DNA from 4 places in the Rhodococcus triatomae genome. Region 4 is predicted to be linked to each of the others. Evidence: riboswitches for the same ligand, from Rfam matches in the RefSeq annotation. Region 4 holds a riboswitch; each other region holds the start of a gene.
What was found. Region 4 has a riboswitch for thiamine pyrophosphate ahead of G4H71_RS02780 (TenA family protein). Riboswitches for the same ligand answer to the same signal wherever they lie in the genome.
Positions count from the first base shown of each region.

Region 1 (4,047 bases), 750 kb from region 4:
GGCGAGTCCAGCTTCTATGCCGACTGGTACGCACCCAACAACTTCACCAACCAGCCGTACACGTACAAGTGGGAGTCGTTCCTCACCCAGAACCTGCCGAATCATCTGGCTGCCCGGTACGGGATCGACCGCAGCAGCAACGCCGTGGTCGGCCTGTCGATGGGCGGTAACGCGGCGTTGATCCTGGCGGCGCACCACCGGGACAAGTTCCGCTTCGCCGGGGCGATGTCGGGATACCTCAACCTCTCGGCGCCGGGTATGCGGGAGGCGATCCGCATCGCGATGCTCGACGCCGGACGTTTCAACGCCGACGCGATGTGGGGACCGCCGTGGGATCCGGCGTGGCTGCGCCACGACCCGCTGGTCCAGGCCGAGCGGTTGCGCGGTCTGCCGATGTGGATCTCCGCGGGCAGCGGTCTGCCGGGCCCGCACAACCAGCCGGTCACCCCGATCGACTACTTCAACACCGCCACCGGAATGGGCTTGGAAGCGTTGTCGCTGGCCAACACCCGCTCGTTCGAGGTCCAGCTCGCGATCATGGGTATCGGCGCCCACTACGACTACCCGCCGGTGGGCACGCACAGCTGGCCGTACTGGCAGGACCAGCTGTGGAGGATGTTGCCGATGCTGAAGGCCTCGATCGGCGCCTGAGCCCTGCCGCATCCGGGAAGACGTCCGTACGCTGGGGCGCATGACCCAGTGGACAGCCGCGGACATCGACGATCAGCAGGGCCGGACCTTCGTGGTCACCGGCGCCAACAGTGGGCTCGGCGAGGTCGCCGCCCGCGCTCTCGGGAAGGCGGGCGCGCACGTCGTGCTCGCCTGCCGGGACACCGAGAAGGGGGAGAGGGTCGCGCGCTCGATCGGTGACAACGCGGAGGTCCGCAAGCTCGACCTCGCGGACCTGGCGTCGATCCGGGAGTTCGCCGACGGAATCGACGAGGTCGACGTGCTGGTGAACAACGCCGGCGTGATGGCGCTGCCGCTGCGGCGCACGGTCGACGGTTTCGAGATGCAGATCGGCACCAACCATCTCGGCCATTTCGCGCTCACCGGCCACCTGATCGACAAGGTGACCGATCGGGTCGTGACGATGTCGAGTGGACTGCATCAGATCGGCAGCGTCGATCTCGACGACCTCAACTGGACTCGCCGGCGGTACTCGCGGTGGGCCGCCTACGGGCAGTCCAAGCTCGCCAATCTGCTCTTCGCCTACGAGTTGCAGCGTCGTCTGACCGCCTCGGGTTCCTCGGTGAAGTCGGTGGCCTCGCACCCCGGGTACGCCTCGACCAACCTCCAGGCGCACACCGAGTCGATCCAGGACCGGGTGATGGCACTCGGCAACCGTTTCCTGGCCCAGTCCGCCGAGATGGGTGCGCTGCCGTTGCTGTATGCGGCGACGGTGCCGAGCGTCGCGGGCGGTACCTATCTCGGACCGGATGGATTCATGGAGCAACGCGGCTACCCGCACGTCGTCTCCTCCAACAAGAAGTCGCACGACGTCGCGAAGGCCGCGGGGTTGTGGACGTTGTCGCAGCAGTTCACCGGGGTGGCGTTCCCCTTCGACTGAACGCGAACCGGTGCGCCTACACTGGGCGCCGAAAGTGACACGGGGTGCTGCCACCAGGCGGCTGAGAACACACCCGTCGAACCTGAACCGGGTAATTCCGGCGAAGGGATGTCGCGTGGTGCGGGCGATTTCCGGTAGCGGAGTTCGTGGGTGCCGATGTTCCTTCGCCCTTGTGAAAGAGGCGAGAGATGCGTATCGACGAACAAATCGTGCTGGTCACCGGTGGGGCCCGAGGCCTCGGCGCCGCGATCACCCGGGCCTTCGCCCGCGAGGGTGCCCGGGTGGTGGTGAACTGGTATCGCAGTGAGGACGCGGCGGCACGGTTGGTCGCGGAGATCGGTACCGACCGCGTCGTCGCGGTGCAGGGGGACGTGACGGACGCCGAGTCGGTGTCCGCACTGGTGGCCGCGGGGCAGGAGCGGTTCGGTGGCGCCGTCACCACCGTGGTCAACAACGCGCTGCCGGAGTTCTCGTTCAACGGTGATGCCAGGGAGAAGGCCGACAGCATCGGGTGGAACGCGTTCGAGGCGCAACTGCGCGGCAGCGTCCAGGGCATGCTCCACACGACGCAGGCGGCGCTGCCGGGCATGCGGTCCGCCGGCTTCGGGCGGATCGTCAACGTCGGTACCAATCTGTTCCAGAATCCCGTCGTGCCGTACCACGACTACACGGCCGCGAAGGCGGCGGCGCTGTCGTTGACCCGCACGCTCTCGAGCGAACTCGGGCCGGACGGGATCACCGTCAACATGGTCTCCGGGGGGCTGCTGCGCACGACCGATGCCAGCGCCGCCACGCCGGAGGAGGTGTTCGACCTCATCGCGACGAGCACCCCGCTGCGCAGTGTCACCACACCCGACGAGTTCGCGGACGCGGTGCTGTTCTTCGCCGCGCCGTGGTCGCGCGCGGTGACCGGCCAGAACCTGGTCGTCGACGGCGGCCTGGTGAAGGACTGAGATGCGGCAGTTGCACTTCAACGCGTTCCTGTGGGGATGCGGGCACCACGGGGCAGCGTGGCGGCACCCGGACTCGCCGGCCGAACGACTCGGCGACATCGGCTACTACGAGGAACTGGCCCGGACCGCGGAGCGGGGCCTGCTCGACGCGGTGTTCTTCGCGGACGGCCACGCGGTGCGCGATCCTGCCGCCGGTGCCTGGTGGTTTCTCGAACCGTTGACCGCGCTGTCGGCGATGGCCCGCGCGACCGAGCGGGTCGGGCTGGTCACCACCGTCTCGACGACGTTCTCCCAACCCTTCCCGGCCGCGCGGATGCTGGCCTCGCTCGATCACATCAGCGGCGGCAGGATCGGGTGGAACGTCGTGACGTCGATGTTCGATGCGGAGGCCCGCAACTACGGCCTCGAGTCCATGCCTGCCCACGAGGATCGCTACGCACGGGCCGGAGAGTTCGTCGATGTCGCTCTGGCCCTGTGGGATTCGTGGGGAGAACAGGCACTCGAGTTCGATCGGAACGGACGGTTCGCGGATCCGGACCAGGTGCGGTCGATCGATCACCGGGGCGCGCACTTCCGGGTCGACGGGCCCCTCACCGTCCCGCGCTCACCGCAGGGGCGGCCGGTGCTGTTCCAGGCAGGGGCGTCGGGTCCGGGACGGGATCTCGCCGCACGCTGCGCCGAGGGCATCTATTCGGTGGCCTACGACAAGGATTCGGCAATCGGGTACCGCCGCGACGTGAGGCGACGGGTGCGCGACGCCGGGCGTGATCCGGATGCGGTGACGGTGATGCCTGGCCTGGTGACGTACGTGGGTTCGACGGTCGAGGAGGCGCGGGCGAAGAAGGCCGAACTCGACGCGTTGCTGCCGACGGCCCAGTCGCTGGATCAGCTGTCGCTGTTCGTGCAGCAGGATGCACATGCGTGGGATCTCGATGCCCCGGTTCCTCCACTCCCGCCGCTGTCGGAGTTCACCGGTCCCCAGGGCAGGTACCAGACGATCCTCACGATCGTCGAGAAGGACCGCCCGACGGTGCGGGAGCTGTTGGGAACGCTCGCGGCCGGTGGCGGCCACGCCACCATGATCGGGACGCCCGAGTCGATCGCCGACGAGATCGAGGACTGGTTCCGCAGCGGTGCGGCGGACGGGTTCAACCTCATGCCTCCGCGGTACCCGGACCATCTGGAGGACTTCGTCGACGAGGTGATCCCGGTGCTCGCCCGTCGCGGCCTGTTCCGCACCGAGTACACCGCGGCCACGCTGCGCGGCCACCTCGCCGGCTGATCTCCTGGGTGAAGGTGGCCTTCGACCGGTCAGACCGGTCGAAGGCCACCTTCACCCGAGTAGGGGAGGGTAGGGGGAGGCAGGGGGCGGTCAGTCTTCGGTGACCTCGAGGGTCACGTCGATGTTGCCGCGGGTGGCGTTGGAGTAGGGGCACACCTGGTGGGCTTTCTGCGTCAGTGCCAGCGCCTCGTCGTGGGGGAGATTCGGGAGGGTGACTTCGAGGGTCACTGCCAGCCCGAATC
Region 1 covers NZ_CP048814.1:1,341,386-1,345,432, reverse strand. The annotation lists gene G4H71_RS06320 (alpha/beta hydrolase) at 1-651, shown strand, start outside; gene G4H71_RS06315 (oxidoreductase) at 692-1,570, shown strand; TPP riboswitch at 1,601-1,696, shown strand; gene G4H71_RS06310 (3-oxoacyl-ACP reductase) at 1,759-2,523, shown strand; gene G4H71_RS06305 (LLM class flavin-dependent oxidoreductase) at 2,525-3,805, shown strand; gene G4H71_RS06300 (organic hydroperoxide resistance protein) at 3,896-4,047, opposite strand, start outside.
Region 1: another riboswitch for thiamine pyrophosphate. It lies ahead of G4H71_RS06310 (3-oxoacyl-ACP reductase); the one in region 4 lies ahead of G4H71_RS02780 (TenA family protein).

Region 2 (4,047 bases), 2.3 Mb from region 4:
CTCGCCGAGATAGGCCGATCCCACCGGATTTCCCGCTCGGTTGTTGGCTCGGGCCGTCTCGACCAGCCCGGTGTAGGTGGTCAACCCCGACGAGATCGACGCCAGCAGGCGGGCGTTGTCGACATCGGTCGAGGCCAGCCCCGCCGTGGCGTACACCAGTTCCGCGGAGGCGACGGCGACGGCACGCAGGTACCGGTCCCGGACCTCCTCCGGCTCGAGGCCCCGCGAGATGAACGCCGTCGTCGCCGACGCGTCCGCGACGGACAGCGCGCTGTAGAGGTTCTGGGCAGAATTGGCGAGGGGTTCCGTCTCGGCCAGCAGGGTCTGCAGCGTGGCCTCCCGCCCGTTGACGGTCGCGACCGTGACGATCCCCGAGGTCAGGGTGAGCAGCAGCAGGACGATCCCCGTCGCGGTGAGGCGGGCCGGGGTGGAGCGCACGAACTCGCGTACCTCCGCCCGGCGACCCGGATCGGAGGGGCTGGAGCCGGGCTCGGCGGAACGGGACGCGTCGATACCGCGCACGCCGTGTGGCTGCGTCGACGGTATCTCCCGCGTCACCACGTCCCACCCTCGCTCTCATCCCGTGTGTGAGCAACATACAAGCAGCAACCGTCGCGCCGGGCGATTCGTGCCTTGCCTGCGCCGTCCGGACGGATCGAGATTTCCGCCGGAAACGCTAGTGTGAGGGAACCAAGGACTGAGAGAGAGATCCGAGCGGTGAGATTCGGGCGGTGGGTCCGATCCCGACACGACCGTTCGGTCCGGACAGGGGTAGTCGATGCGCGGTGACGGTGACGGCTGGGCAACCAGCCCCGACGGACGTCGTCACTGGGGCCGGCACGGGGCCGCGGGACTGCTCCTGCGGGCGCCACTGGACGACGGGACACCTGCCGTCCTGCTGCAGCATCGGGCGGCGTGGAGCCACCAGGGTGGGACGTGGGCTCTGCCCGGCGGTGCCCGCGACTCCCACGAGAGCACCGCCCACGCCGCGGTCCGGGAAGCCCACGAGGAGGCCGGAATCGATCCGGCGTCCGTCGACGTCCGCGCCGAGGTGGTGACGATGCGGGTGCCGGGTGGATGGAGTTACACCACCGTTCTCGCCGAGACCTACTCGCTCCTGGACACCGTTCCCAACGGAGAGAGCACCGAGCTCCGGTGGGTCCGCGAGGCCGAGGTCGCGGCCATGCCGTTGCACCCGGGATTCGCGGACGGCTGGCTACGGCTGCAGACCCGGCCGGTGCGGTTGCTCGTCGACGGGGACAGCATCGCCGCCGACGTCCCGGCCCGGGTACCGCGGATCGTGGCACTCCCGGACGGTGCGTTCGGGTGGATCTCGGAGATCGCCCGCTCCAGCGCGCTGGGGGAGGGGACGTTCGGCGCGGTCACCCCGTCTCGGGACGGAGCCCTGACGGCGGTGCTGAGCGCCGACGGCGCGCTCCTCGAACGACTCCCGGCGTCCGTCGTCACGCTGACGCCCCCACCGCTCGGATGAGCTGACCCACTCCCGCCCCTCCCTGGGTGAAGGTGCCCTTCGCCTCGTCAGACCGGTCGAATGGCCCTTTCACCCACGGGGGCGGAGGGCGTCGGCGAACGTGCGCGCCGCGGCCTGCGGATCGCGCGCCTCGGTGATCGCGCGGACGACGACGACGCGCGTCGCGCCGGCGTCGAGGACCTCGGGCAGCCGGTCGAGATCGACGCCGCCGATCGCGAACCACGGACGCGCCGGATCCGCGTCGGCCGTGGACTTCACCAGATCGAGGCCCGCGGCGGTGCGTCCGGGTTTCGTCGGGGTGGCCCACACCGGCCCGGTGCAGAAGTAGTCGACGCCGTCCTCGATGGCGGCCAGGCTGGCCTGGGCGCGGCTGTGGGTGGAACGGCCGATGAGCACGTCCGGGCCGAGGACGGTGCGCGCATACGGCACCGGCAGGTCTCCCTGGCCGAGATGCAGGACGTCGGCCCCGGCGGCCAGGGCCATGTCGGCGCGGTCGTTGACCGCCAGCAGCGCCCCGTGCCTGCGGGCGGCCGCCGACAGGATCGACAGTGCGATCAGCTCGTCCTTGGCCTCCATCGGCCCCAGCTCCCGCTCGCCACGCGAACCCTTGTCCCGGAGTTGGATGATGTCCACGCCGCCGGAGAGAGCGGCCTCCGCGAACTGGGCCAGGTCCCCGGTGTCCCGGCGCGCGTCGGTGCACAGGTACAGCCGGGCTGCCCCGAGTCGGCGCCGACGGTCGTCCAGGCTGCGGTGATGCGTCGAAGTCACGGCATGACGGTAGCCTCTAGGGTGAAAGTGCAACACGGGAGTCCCGGGTTCGTGGGGCTGAGAGGGGCGCGCGCCGCGCCCGACCGTCTGACCTGACCCGGATCATGCCGGCGCAGGAAGTGGAGGTGGTTCTCGTGTCCCGTTCGGTGGCCGTCGTCGGCGGTGGTGTCATCGGAACGGCGATCGCCTGGCAGGCTGCTCGCCGCGGCTGGCGGGTCCGCCTGCACGATCCCCATTTCGCCTCGGGTGCCTCGTGGGTGGCCGGCGGCATGCTCGCGCCGCTCTCGGAAGGCTGGCCGGGTGAGCAGGACGTCCTCGCTCTCGGTGTCGCCTCGCTGGACCGCTGGAGCGACTTCGGCGGCACCCTCGAATCGGAGACCGGCCTCGAGCTGTTCACCTCGTCCAGCTCGCTCACGGTCGCCCTCGACTCGGCCGATGCCGAGGACCTGCGCACGATTGCCGAGTGGGTGGGGGAGCAGGGACGCGAAATGCGCGTGCTGAACCGGGCCGAGGTACGCGAGCTCGAGCCGAGCCTCGGTCGCGCGGTGCGCCTGGGTCTGCTCGCCGAATCGGAGCGCGCCGTCGACAACCGGTTGCTCGTCGAGGCACTGCGCCGTACCGCCGTCACCGCCGGTGTCGAGTTCGCCGACGGGCCGGTGCACGATCTCGGAGCACTCGACGCGGATCAGGTGGTGCTCGCCGCCGGGACGTCGTCGCCGAAACTGTGGCCGGGCCTGCCCGTCCGCCCGGTCAAGGGCGAGATCCTGAGGTTGCGGACGCGGCCGGGAGCCACCCCGCCGCCCGGACGCACCATTCGTGGCACGGTGCACGGCCGGCCGTCCTACCTGGTACCGCGCGCGGACGGCATCGTCGTCGGCGCCACACAGTACGAGGCCGCGGACACCCAGGTCACGGTCGCCGGGATCCGGGACCTCGTCGCCGACGCCGAGGCCCTCATGCCCGCGATCGGCGAGTACGAGCTGCACGAGGCCACTGCGGGCCTGCGGCCGGCGACTCCGGACAACCTGCCCCTGATCGGCAGGCTGTCGGAGAAGGTGATCGTGGCCACCGGGCACGGCCGCAACGGCATCCTGCTCACCCCGGTCACCGCGGATGCCGTGGTGGCGCTGCTGGAAGGATCGGATCTCGAGGACACCCGGGCGGCGGATCCGGGCCGATTCGCCGGATCCTGAGAAGCACCCGGTCCGAATATCGACGAGCTAGTGAGGTCAGTCATGAGTGAACCGCAGACCGCGGTCCCGATCGGAGTCACCGTCAACGGCGAGGACCACGAGTTTCCCGTCCCGGTGACGATGTCGCAGCTGCTCGAACAGCTGTCGTTGCCCACGAAGGGCATCGCCGTCGCCGTTGACGGCGCCGTGTTCCCGCGTACCCGCTGGGACGAGCCGGTGCGACGCGGCTCGGAGATCGAGATCCTCACGGCGGTGCAGGGTGGCTGACCAGGTTCTCGCCGATGTCACGGCAGCCGATCCGCTGGTCATCGCCGGTCGCGAGTTCGGCTCGCGGCTCATCACGGGCACCGGCGGGGCGGCCAATCTCGCGGTACTCGAGGAGGCGTTGGTCGCCTCGGAGACGGAACTGACCACCGTGGCGATGCGTCGCGTCGACGCCGCCGGAGGGACGGGCGTCCTCGACCTGTTGCGCCGGCTGGACATCGCGCCACTGCCGAACACCGCGGGCTGTCGCGGCGCCGCCGAGGCGGTTCTCACCGCCCAGCTCGCACGTGAAGCGCTCGAGACCGATTGGGTGAAGCTCGAGGTCATCGC
Region 2 covers NZ_CP048814.1:3,100,583-3,104,629, forward strand. The annotation lists gene G4H71_RS14655 (GlnX family signal transduction membrane protein) at 1-558, opposite strand, end outside; gene G4H71_RS14660 (NUDIX hydrolase) at 779-1,492, shown strand; gene thiE (thiamine phosphate synthase) at 1,562-2,260, opposite strand; TPP riboswitch at 2,285-2,396, shown strand; gene thiO (glycine oxidase ThiO) at 2,395-3,453, shown strand; gene thiS (sulfur carrier protein ThiS) at 3,496-3,720, shown strand; gene G4H71_RS14680 (thiazole synthase) at 3,713-4,047, shown strand, end outside.
Region 2: another riboswitch for thiamine pyrophosphate. It lies ahead of thiO (glycine oxidase ThiO); the one in region 4 lies ahead of G4H71_RS02780 (TenA family protein).

Region 3 (4,047 bases), 2.3 Mb from region 4:
ACCCGTCCTTCGGCGATCCGCTGTCCACGGCGGGCCCGGGCAGCGCGCGAGCGCTCGCGCGCGTGGCGGATCGGTTCCTCGACGATCAGCCGGGAGCGTCCCGCGAGGTGAGCCTGGGCGCGTTGCAGGTGTGGCAGGCGGTGCTCGAGCGGGTCGGGCGGGGCCGGGGGACCAGTGACGTCACCATCGTGTTCACCGACCTGGTCGGCTTCTCCACCTGGTCCCTTCCCGCGGGTGATGCGGCGACGCTCGCACTGCTCAAGGACGTGGCCCGGGCCGTCGAAACCCCGTTCCGGGCTCGCGGGGGTCACGTCGTCAAACGCCTCGGTGACGGGGTCATGGCAGTGTTCCCGAGCCCCGATCGCGCGCTCGAGGCGGTCTTCGAGGCCCGCGACGCACTCGCCGACGTCGAGGTGGACGGTTACTGCCCGAGGATGCGGGTCGGCATACACACCGGGGTGCCGCGCAAGGTCGGTGCCGACTGGATCGGCGTCGACGTCACCATCGCGGCACGGATGATGGAACTCGGCGCCGACGGTAACGTCGTCGCGTCGGCGTCCGCGCTCGACGGCCTGTACGAGGGAACCCTCGAGCGACTCGGTCTGGTCGCCCGCCCGTGGCGCAGACCCCTGTTCGGGTCACCTCCCAACGGGGTCCCCCCGGAGCTGGGGATCTGGCGCGTGCGTCGCGCCTGATCGATTCGTCGGTCAGCTCACCCGGAGCCGCCACAGCGGCGACACCGGGCCGTGACCGGCCCCGAGGTCGTACGCCGCTTCGAGGCAGCGGGTCACCCACTCCTTGGCGAACTCGAACGCGTCCGGCACCGAGTACCCGTGTGCCAGAGCACACGCGACGGCTGCGGCCAGGGTGTCGCCGCCACCGTGGTCGTTGCCCGTGTCGATCCGTGGGGCGGTGAACTCGAGGAACCGGTCCCCGTCGAAGAGCAGGTCGGTACTCACCGAGGACGAACGCAGGTGGCCGCCCTTGACCACGGACCACCGTGCACCCAGCGCGTGGAGGGATTCGGCCGCCCGGCGGGCGGTGGCGTCGTCGACGACGTCGATGCCGGTGATCAGCCGAACCTCGTCCAGGTTCGGGGTGACGACGGTGGCGACGGGAATGAGCGTGTTCCGCACCGCGTCGAGCGCTTCCTCGTGCAGGAGCGGATCGCCGTGCATGGACGCACACACCGGGTCGACGACGAGCGGCACGGGCTGATCGCGCCCGATCCCCACCTCGGTGCACACCGCCGCGACGGCCTCGATGATCGCGGTGGAGGCGAGCATGCCGGTCTTGGCGGCCGTGACGCCGATGTCGCCGACGACGGATCGCACCTGGTCGGCGACGATCTGCGGCGGGATCTCGTGGAATCCGCTGACACCGACCGAGTTCTGCACGGTGACGGCCGCGACCGCCACACAGGCGTGGACGCCGCACATCGCCATCGTCCGGCTGTCGGCCTGGATCCCGGCGCCGCCGCCGGAGTCGGTGCCGGCAATGGTGAGTGCGCGTACGGGAGTCTGCCCGGAGGGGGCCAGGGGAAGCAGGGTCACGGATTCGGACCCTACCGGCGACGGCCGGTCGGATCGGGGTGCGGCGGTGTCCATCAACTCTCTCCCTACGCCGGCATTACCCGGACAGGTTCTACGGTCGACGGCCCCAGCCGTCCTCTCAGCCCGCTGGTGCGAGCACCCGTGTGTGGTTCTGCATCGTTCGGTTCTGTGAACAGTAGCGGAAGTTTTCTTCACGGTGATCTGAGCGAACGACGCGTGACACGTGCGCCGGGTAGACAGGGGAGGTGCCGTGAATCGGGTTCGACGACGTGGCCGGGCCCGCACCCCGTTCGGGAGGCTCCAGTGACAGGTACCGCATTCGCAGAGGTGACCGACAACGCCGACCACGATCGATTCGAATGGTGGCGAGGTGGCGAGCTCGTGGGGATCCTCGGCTACTTCGAGAACGAGGACATCGAATCCGAGGAGGGGGTGGTCCCGGACTGGGACCGGGTCACCGTCTCGTTCCTGCACACGATCGTCGCGGACGAGTACTGCGGCCTGGGATTCGAGCCGGTCCTCGTGGCGGCGGCGCTCGAGCGGGCACGCAGCTACCGCTGGCTGGTGCGACCGGTGTGCACCCATGTCCGGCGCTACCTCGCCGAGCACGCCGAGTTCGGTGACGTGTCCACGGCGGCGTAGCGCAGGGCATCTTCCATTCCCTTTCGCATCCCGAGGATTCGTGGATACTGGTGACATGAGTGATTCGGATCACACACGAGTCGATGAACGGCCGGTCGGTGCCGCCCCGACCGCGGAGCTGTCCGTGCGCAACGATCCCGACCATGATCGGTTCGACCTGTGGCTCGGCGGCGAACTCGTGGGCATCCTCGGCTACCGCGACGAGGCCGCCATGCCCGGAGCTGTCGCGGCACCGGGCACCGTCCTCGCGCTGATGCACACCGTCGTCAAGGAGGAGTTCGGCGGCCGTGGATTCGCCGCCGTGCTCGTCGCGCAGGCCCTCGACGACATCCGTGACCGTGGCCTCCTGATCCGGCCCGTGTGTACGTACGTGCAGCGCTTCCTGTCGCTCCGTCCGGAGTACGGCGACCTCGTCGACGGATGACGCGCGCCTAGTTCGCATAGTTAATGTGCAGCAAACGTCCGGTCCGACGCGGACGGTGCTAAGGTTCCCCAGGAACCCCGGCGTGGGGCCGGGGTGATCGTGTGGGGGCTGCATGGATATCGCGTTCGTCATCTGTCTGGTAGTCGGCATGGTCGCCCTGCTCGGGGCGTTCCTCGTCGGTGAGCTGGCGGATCTCGGTGCCGACGTCGACGGCCTCCCCTTCCTGAGTCTCACGGTCGTCGCGACCGGGCTCTTCGGCTTCGGTGCCGGCGGCGTCGCCGGAACCTGGGCCGGACTGGGAACGGTTGCCGCCACGCTGCTGGCCGTCGGGCTGGCGATCGTTCTCGTCGTCGGCACCCGCGGGCTCTTGTTGCCGTATCTACTTCGGCAGCAGGCGAACTCGCACATCGGTCGTACCTCCTACATCGGGTCGATCGGTACCGTGACCCTCGCCGTCGAGCCGGGTGGCTGGGGCGAGGTGTCGTTCGTCGATCCCGAAGGAAACCGGGTGCTGGGCCGGGCCGTCAGTGACGAACCGGTTGCACTCACACCCGCCACCACCGTCTACATCGCCGATGTGGACGATCAGTATCTCCACGTCGTCGCAATCGACGACGCCAACTGAGGGAGAACTCTCCAGATGATGGCCGTACTCATCGCGGTCGTGATCGCCATTGTCGTCTTCGTGGCGCTGCCGGCGATCTACGTGAAGAACTACATCAAGGTCCCACCCAACGAGGTGGCCGTGTTCACCGGTCGCGGCAAACCCAAGGTGGTGCGCGGTGGTGCCCGGTTCAAGATCCCCGGTATCGAACGCGTCGACATCATGTCGCTCGAGCCGTTCAACGTGAGCATCAACCTCAAGAACGCCCTCTCCAACGACGGCGTCCCGGTCAATGTCGAGGCCGTCGGACTGGTACGGATCGGCTCCGCCGACGAGGCCGTCCAGACCGCGGTCCAGCGATTCCTCACCTCGGATCTCGACGAACTGCAGCGGCAGATCAACGAGATCCTCGCGGGTTCGCTCCGCGGAATCACGGCGACGATGACCGTCGAGGACCTCAACTCCAACCGTGATTCGCTGGCCCGCAGCGTCGTCGACGAGGCCGGTGGCGACCTGGGGCGGATCGGCATGGAGGTCGATGTCCTCAAGATCGCCGGGATCTCCGACTTCAACGGCTACCTCGAATCGCTCGGCCAGCGCCGTATCGCCGAGGTCAAGCGCGACGCCGCCATCGGCACCGCCGAGGCCGAGCGGGATTCCCAGATCCAGTCCGCGAAGGCCCGCCAGGCCGGTTCGGTGGCGCAGGCCGAGGCCGACACCGCGATCGCGGCCGCGAACCAGCGCCGCGACGTCGAGTTCGCCCGGCTGCGGGCGCAGACCGAGGCGGAGAACGCCGAGGCGGACCAGGCCGGGCCGCTGGCGCA
Region 3 covers NZ_CP048814.1:3,108,946-3,112,992, forward strand. The annotation lists gene G4H71_RS14700 (adenylate/guanylate cyclase domain-containing protein) at 1-695, shown strand, start outside; gene thiD (bifunctional hydroxymethylpyrimidine kinase/phosphomethylpyrimidine kinase) at 708-1,553, opposite strand; TPP riboswitch at 1,599-1,706, opposite strand; gene G4H71_RS14710 (GNAT family N-acetyltransferase) at 1,857-2,195, shown strand; gene G4H71_RS14715 (GNAT family N-acetyltransferase) at 2,251-2,619, shown strand; gene G4H71_RS14720 (NfeD family protein) at 2,732-3,244, shown strand; gene G4H71_RS14725 (flotillin family protein) at 3,260-4,047, shown strand, end outside.
Region 3: another riboswitch for thiamine pyrophosphate. It lies ahead of thiD (bifunctional hydroxymethylpyrimidine kinase/phosphomethylpyrimidine kinase); the one in region 4 lies ahead of G4H71_RS02780 (TenA family protein).

Region 4 (4,047 bases):
CGGCGGCGCGGCCGGAATCCGGCGTCGTGTCAGTGGAGGTACTCATCGGTGAAGTACGTCGACCAATCCGGTTCCTCGGTCAGCGCGTTGCCGTCCGGGCCGGTCAGCAGGCCGGAGTCGTAGAGGAACTTCGAGAAGCCGCGCCACTGCTCCAGCGTCTGACCGCCCACCGCGCCGTTCGCGTCTCGCATGTACCTCTCGGCGAGCATCCGCTGACTCTCCCGGACGAGTTCCTCGTCGGGGAACGCGCCGGGCGCGGAATCGACGAGGATCTGCGCCGCCTCGTCCGGGTGGTCCGCCGCGTACTCGTAGCCACGTTGTAGTGCCTGGACGAAAGACCTTGCCCGGTCGGGGTTCTCGTCCAGCCAGTCGCGGTTCGCGTCGATCAGAATCGCATAGGATTCGGGGAACCCGTAGTCGGTGTACTCGAAGTAGCGCATCGGGGTGCCTCGATGCTCGGCTTCGATTCCCTCCCAGGCGAAGAACGACACGGTGAAGTCGGCCGTTCCGGAGTACACCGCCTCGTACGCGGAGGTACCCAGGGTCACCGTCTCGAACTCGCCGGCACCACCGTCGTTGCGGATCACCTGGCGGAGCACCGCTTCGCCGTCCGGATTCCCGAATCCGGCGTACGTCGTGCCGTCGAGTTCGCTCGGCCGCGTGACGTCCGAGTCGGCGCGTACCCCGATCGCCGTCGCCCACCGCTGCAGCGGCGCGAGCACGGAGACGGTGTTCGCCCCTGCCGCCTTGGCGAAGGTCGACGATCCGTGGAAGCTGACGCCGAATTCGGCGTTGCCGGAATCGACGAGCGTGTCCGGGGCGGTGTCGTTGTACGGCAGGATCTCCACGTCGATCCCGGCATCCGCGAAGTAGCCCTCGGCGATGGCCACGTAGAGGCCGGTGTGGTTCGTGTTCGGGGTCCAGTCCAGGGCGAAGCGGACGGTGTTTTCCGAGCCGGACGCGGCGCAACCGGTGACGGCGGTCAGTGCCGCCGAGACGAGTGCGATCAACGCCACGAGACGCCGCCGGTGTCGCGCCGTGACGGCGCCTGCCCCGCTCATGCCGGCCACGGCTGCGGGTGCAGGGCGGTGTCCCAGAAGAGGAACTCGTACCGACTCGCCGTCGTGAACGCCGCGGTCATCGCGGCTCTCTCGGCGTCGGTGGCAACTGCGGCGGCGTCGTCCACCAGCGACCTGGCGGTCGAGACCGCGTCGTGGAACGCGGGGTCGTCGTAGGTCGTCACCCAGCGCGCGTAGGGGTGTCGCGGGTCGCGGGCGAGTACCTGCTCCGCCTCGGCCGCGAGCCGACGGCCGACGTCGGCGTAGATCCAGAAGCACGGCAGCACCGCGGCGGCCGCGACGGCGTACGACTCGGTGGCGGCCGTGGCGATCAGGTACGAGACGTACCCGAGGCAGGCCCGAGAATGCTCCGGCTCCGTTGCGGCGGGCGGGAGCGCGTCGCTCCCGAGCAGATCCTGGTGCAGCGAGGCCTCCACCGAGGTCGCGCTCGCTGCGGCCCCGGCCCAGAACCCGGACGCGACAGGATCGGGAGATGTGGCGGCGACCAGTGCCAGGGCCTTCGCATAGCCGGTCAGGTAGAGCAGATCCTGCTCCATGTAGGTGCGGAAGACGTCGAGCGGCAGCGTGCCGTCGCCCAGTCGGCGCAGGAACTCCATGTCGTCGATCGACGCACGGAGAGCGGCGGTCTCCCGCCACAGGTGGTCGGTGAATCGTTCGGTGTTGTCGATGTGCCCCGCACCGGAGGAGGATCCTCCGGCCACGGCGGCACCAGTCGGCGCAGTCATCGCCTTGACATCCCTTCGTCAGCATTACCTGAGCAGGTTCCCGGGTGTGATCTCAGCCCCGCCCGTGCGGAGCACCCCGTGTCAGAACACGCCGACGATAACACCGCCGGGTTGGTACGTTGGCGACAGGCTCGCTGCGTGAGGAGGCCGGACGTGGGAGAGACGACGGAAACGGTGTCCCTCGTGGTGCACACGACACGGGGTGCGGTGCGTGGCCGAGTCGACGGCGACACCTATGCTTGGAAGGGCATTCCGTACGCCGCGCCGCCGGTGGGCCCCCGGCGGTTCCGGGCACCGCAGCCACGGGAGCCGTGGGACGGGGTGCGTGAGTGCGGCGCCTTCGGGCCCATCGCTCCGCAGGGGCACAACTCCGGGGTCCCCATCGATCCCGAACTGCAGACGGACGAGGACTGCCTGTCCCTGAACGTGTGGGCGCCCCCTTCCGCGGCGGGTGGACTCGAGCCGGTGATGGTGTGGATTCACGGCGGTGCGTACTGCCTCGGCTCGTCGGCGCAGGCGATCTACGACGGGCGCCATCTCGTCGAGACCGGTGACGTCGTGCTCGTGACGATGAACTATCGCGTCGGTGCGCTCGGCTTCCTCGACCTCTCGTCCTTCTCGACCGAGGAGCGCACGTTCGACGCCAACTGTGGCTTGCGCGATCAGGTGGCGGCGCTCGAGTGGGTGCGCGAGAACATCGCTGCCTTCGGTGGAGATCCGGACGCGGTGACCCTGTTCGGAGAATCGTCCGGTGCGGGATCGATCACCACGTTGATGACCTGCCCGTCGGCGGCCGGGCTCTTCCACCGGGCGATCGCCCAGAGCCCGCCCGCCACCTCGGTGTACGGCGCGGAGCGGGCAGCGACCGTGGCCGGCCGGTTCCTGGACATCCTGCACTTGACTCCCGACGAGATCGCGACGGTCCGTGAGCTGCCGGTGGAGGAGATCGTCGCCGCCAGCGACACGCTGGTCGACGAGGTGCCCACCCGCATCCCCGGCACGCTGGCCATGGCTCCCGTCGTCGATCGTGAGTTCCTCCCGCGGTATCCGGTCGCGGCTTTCCAGAAGGGGTATTCGCACCGGATTCCGCTGATCATCGGGACGAACAAGGACGAGGCGTCGATCTTCAAGTTCATGAAGTCACCGCTGCTTCCGGTGACGAGCGATTCGGTGCAGGCGATGCTCGAGGCGCTCGCCGCCGATCATCCGGAACTCCCGCACGAGCGCCTGGCCGAGATCATCGCCGCATACCCGGACCGGGAGAAGTCGAGCGGTGCGCTCGCGGTGTCGCGGGATGCGGCGTTCCGGATGCCGGCGCTGTGGGTGGCCGACGCGCACAGCCGCCACTCACCGACCTGGATGTATCGCTTCGACCACGCGACGCCGGTGCTGCGTGCGGCCCGGATCGGTGCCGGGCACGCGACGGAGCTGCCGTACGTCTTCGGCAACTTCGGCACTCTCGACGTCGACCCCACGTTCTGGTTGGGCGGGCGCAAGTCGGCCCTCGACGTGGCCGGTCGTATCCAGCGCCGATGGCTGGCGTTCGCACATCACGCGGTGCCGGCCGCGTTGGACGGCTCCCGGCACTGGCTCCGCTACGACGACGAGTCTCGCTCGACCCTGCTGATCGACCGTGTCGATTCGGTCGTCTCCGACCCGGATCACGACCTGCGCGTGGCGTGGGGCGACGAGGTGATGGGCTTCAACTGACGTCGCACCCGGCGCGAGGGCGGGTCTCGGCGTTGTGAGTTGTCTCGAGCATTGTGAAATGCCTTGAAACAACTATCTCTCGAGCCCCACAAGTCACTCTGTTACCAGATCGTATCGGCTAGGTGCTGCAATTTCGATCATGCCGGGTTAGCGTCATACATCGTCAGGCAGCGGTGAGGTGTTACGGACCCATTCGAGGTTTCTCAGAATGTGGAATCGGCACCATTCTCGGCCCCGGTGCCTGCGGCGACAACCACGGAAGGACCCGCACGATGAACGCTTCCTCGACGCAACACAGCGCGTATCTGTCCGCCATCTTCTCCTACGAATTCCTCGACGGTGGCCCCGCCTACGACGCCATCGAGCGGATCCACAGCGGCGATTTCGGCGACTGGGTGGAAGTGCTCGAGGGAACCGGGTTGCTCACCCGGACGGAGATCGACGTGCTCGAGGCCGAGTGGCGGCGTGCCCCGCGACTTCTGCTGGATCTGCTGCTCGCCGAGGCCGACGAGGTCACCGCCCGTCGATGCGAG
Region 4 covers NZ_CP048814.1:593,611-597,657, reverse strand. The annotation lists gene G4H71_RS02790 (ABC transporter permease) at 1-46, opposite strand, end outside; gene G4H71_RS02785 (ABC transporter substrate-binding protein) at 30-1,061, opposite strand; gene G4H71_RS02780 (TenA family protein) at 1,058-1,804, opposite strand; TPP riboswitch at 1,798-1,893, opposite strand; gene G4H71_RS02775 (carboxylesterase/lipase family protein) at 1,958-3,514, shown strand; gene G4H71_RS02770 (hypothetical protein) at 3,787-4,047, shown strand, end outside.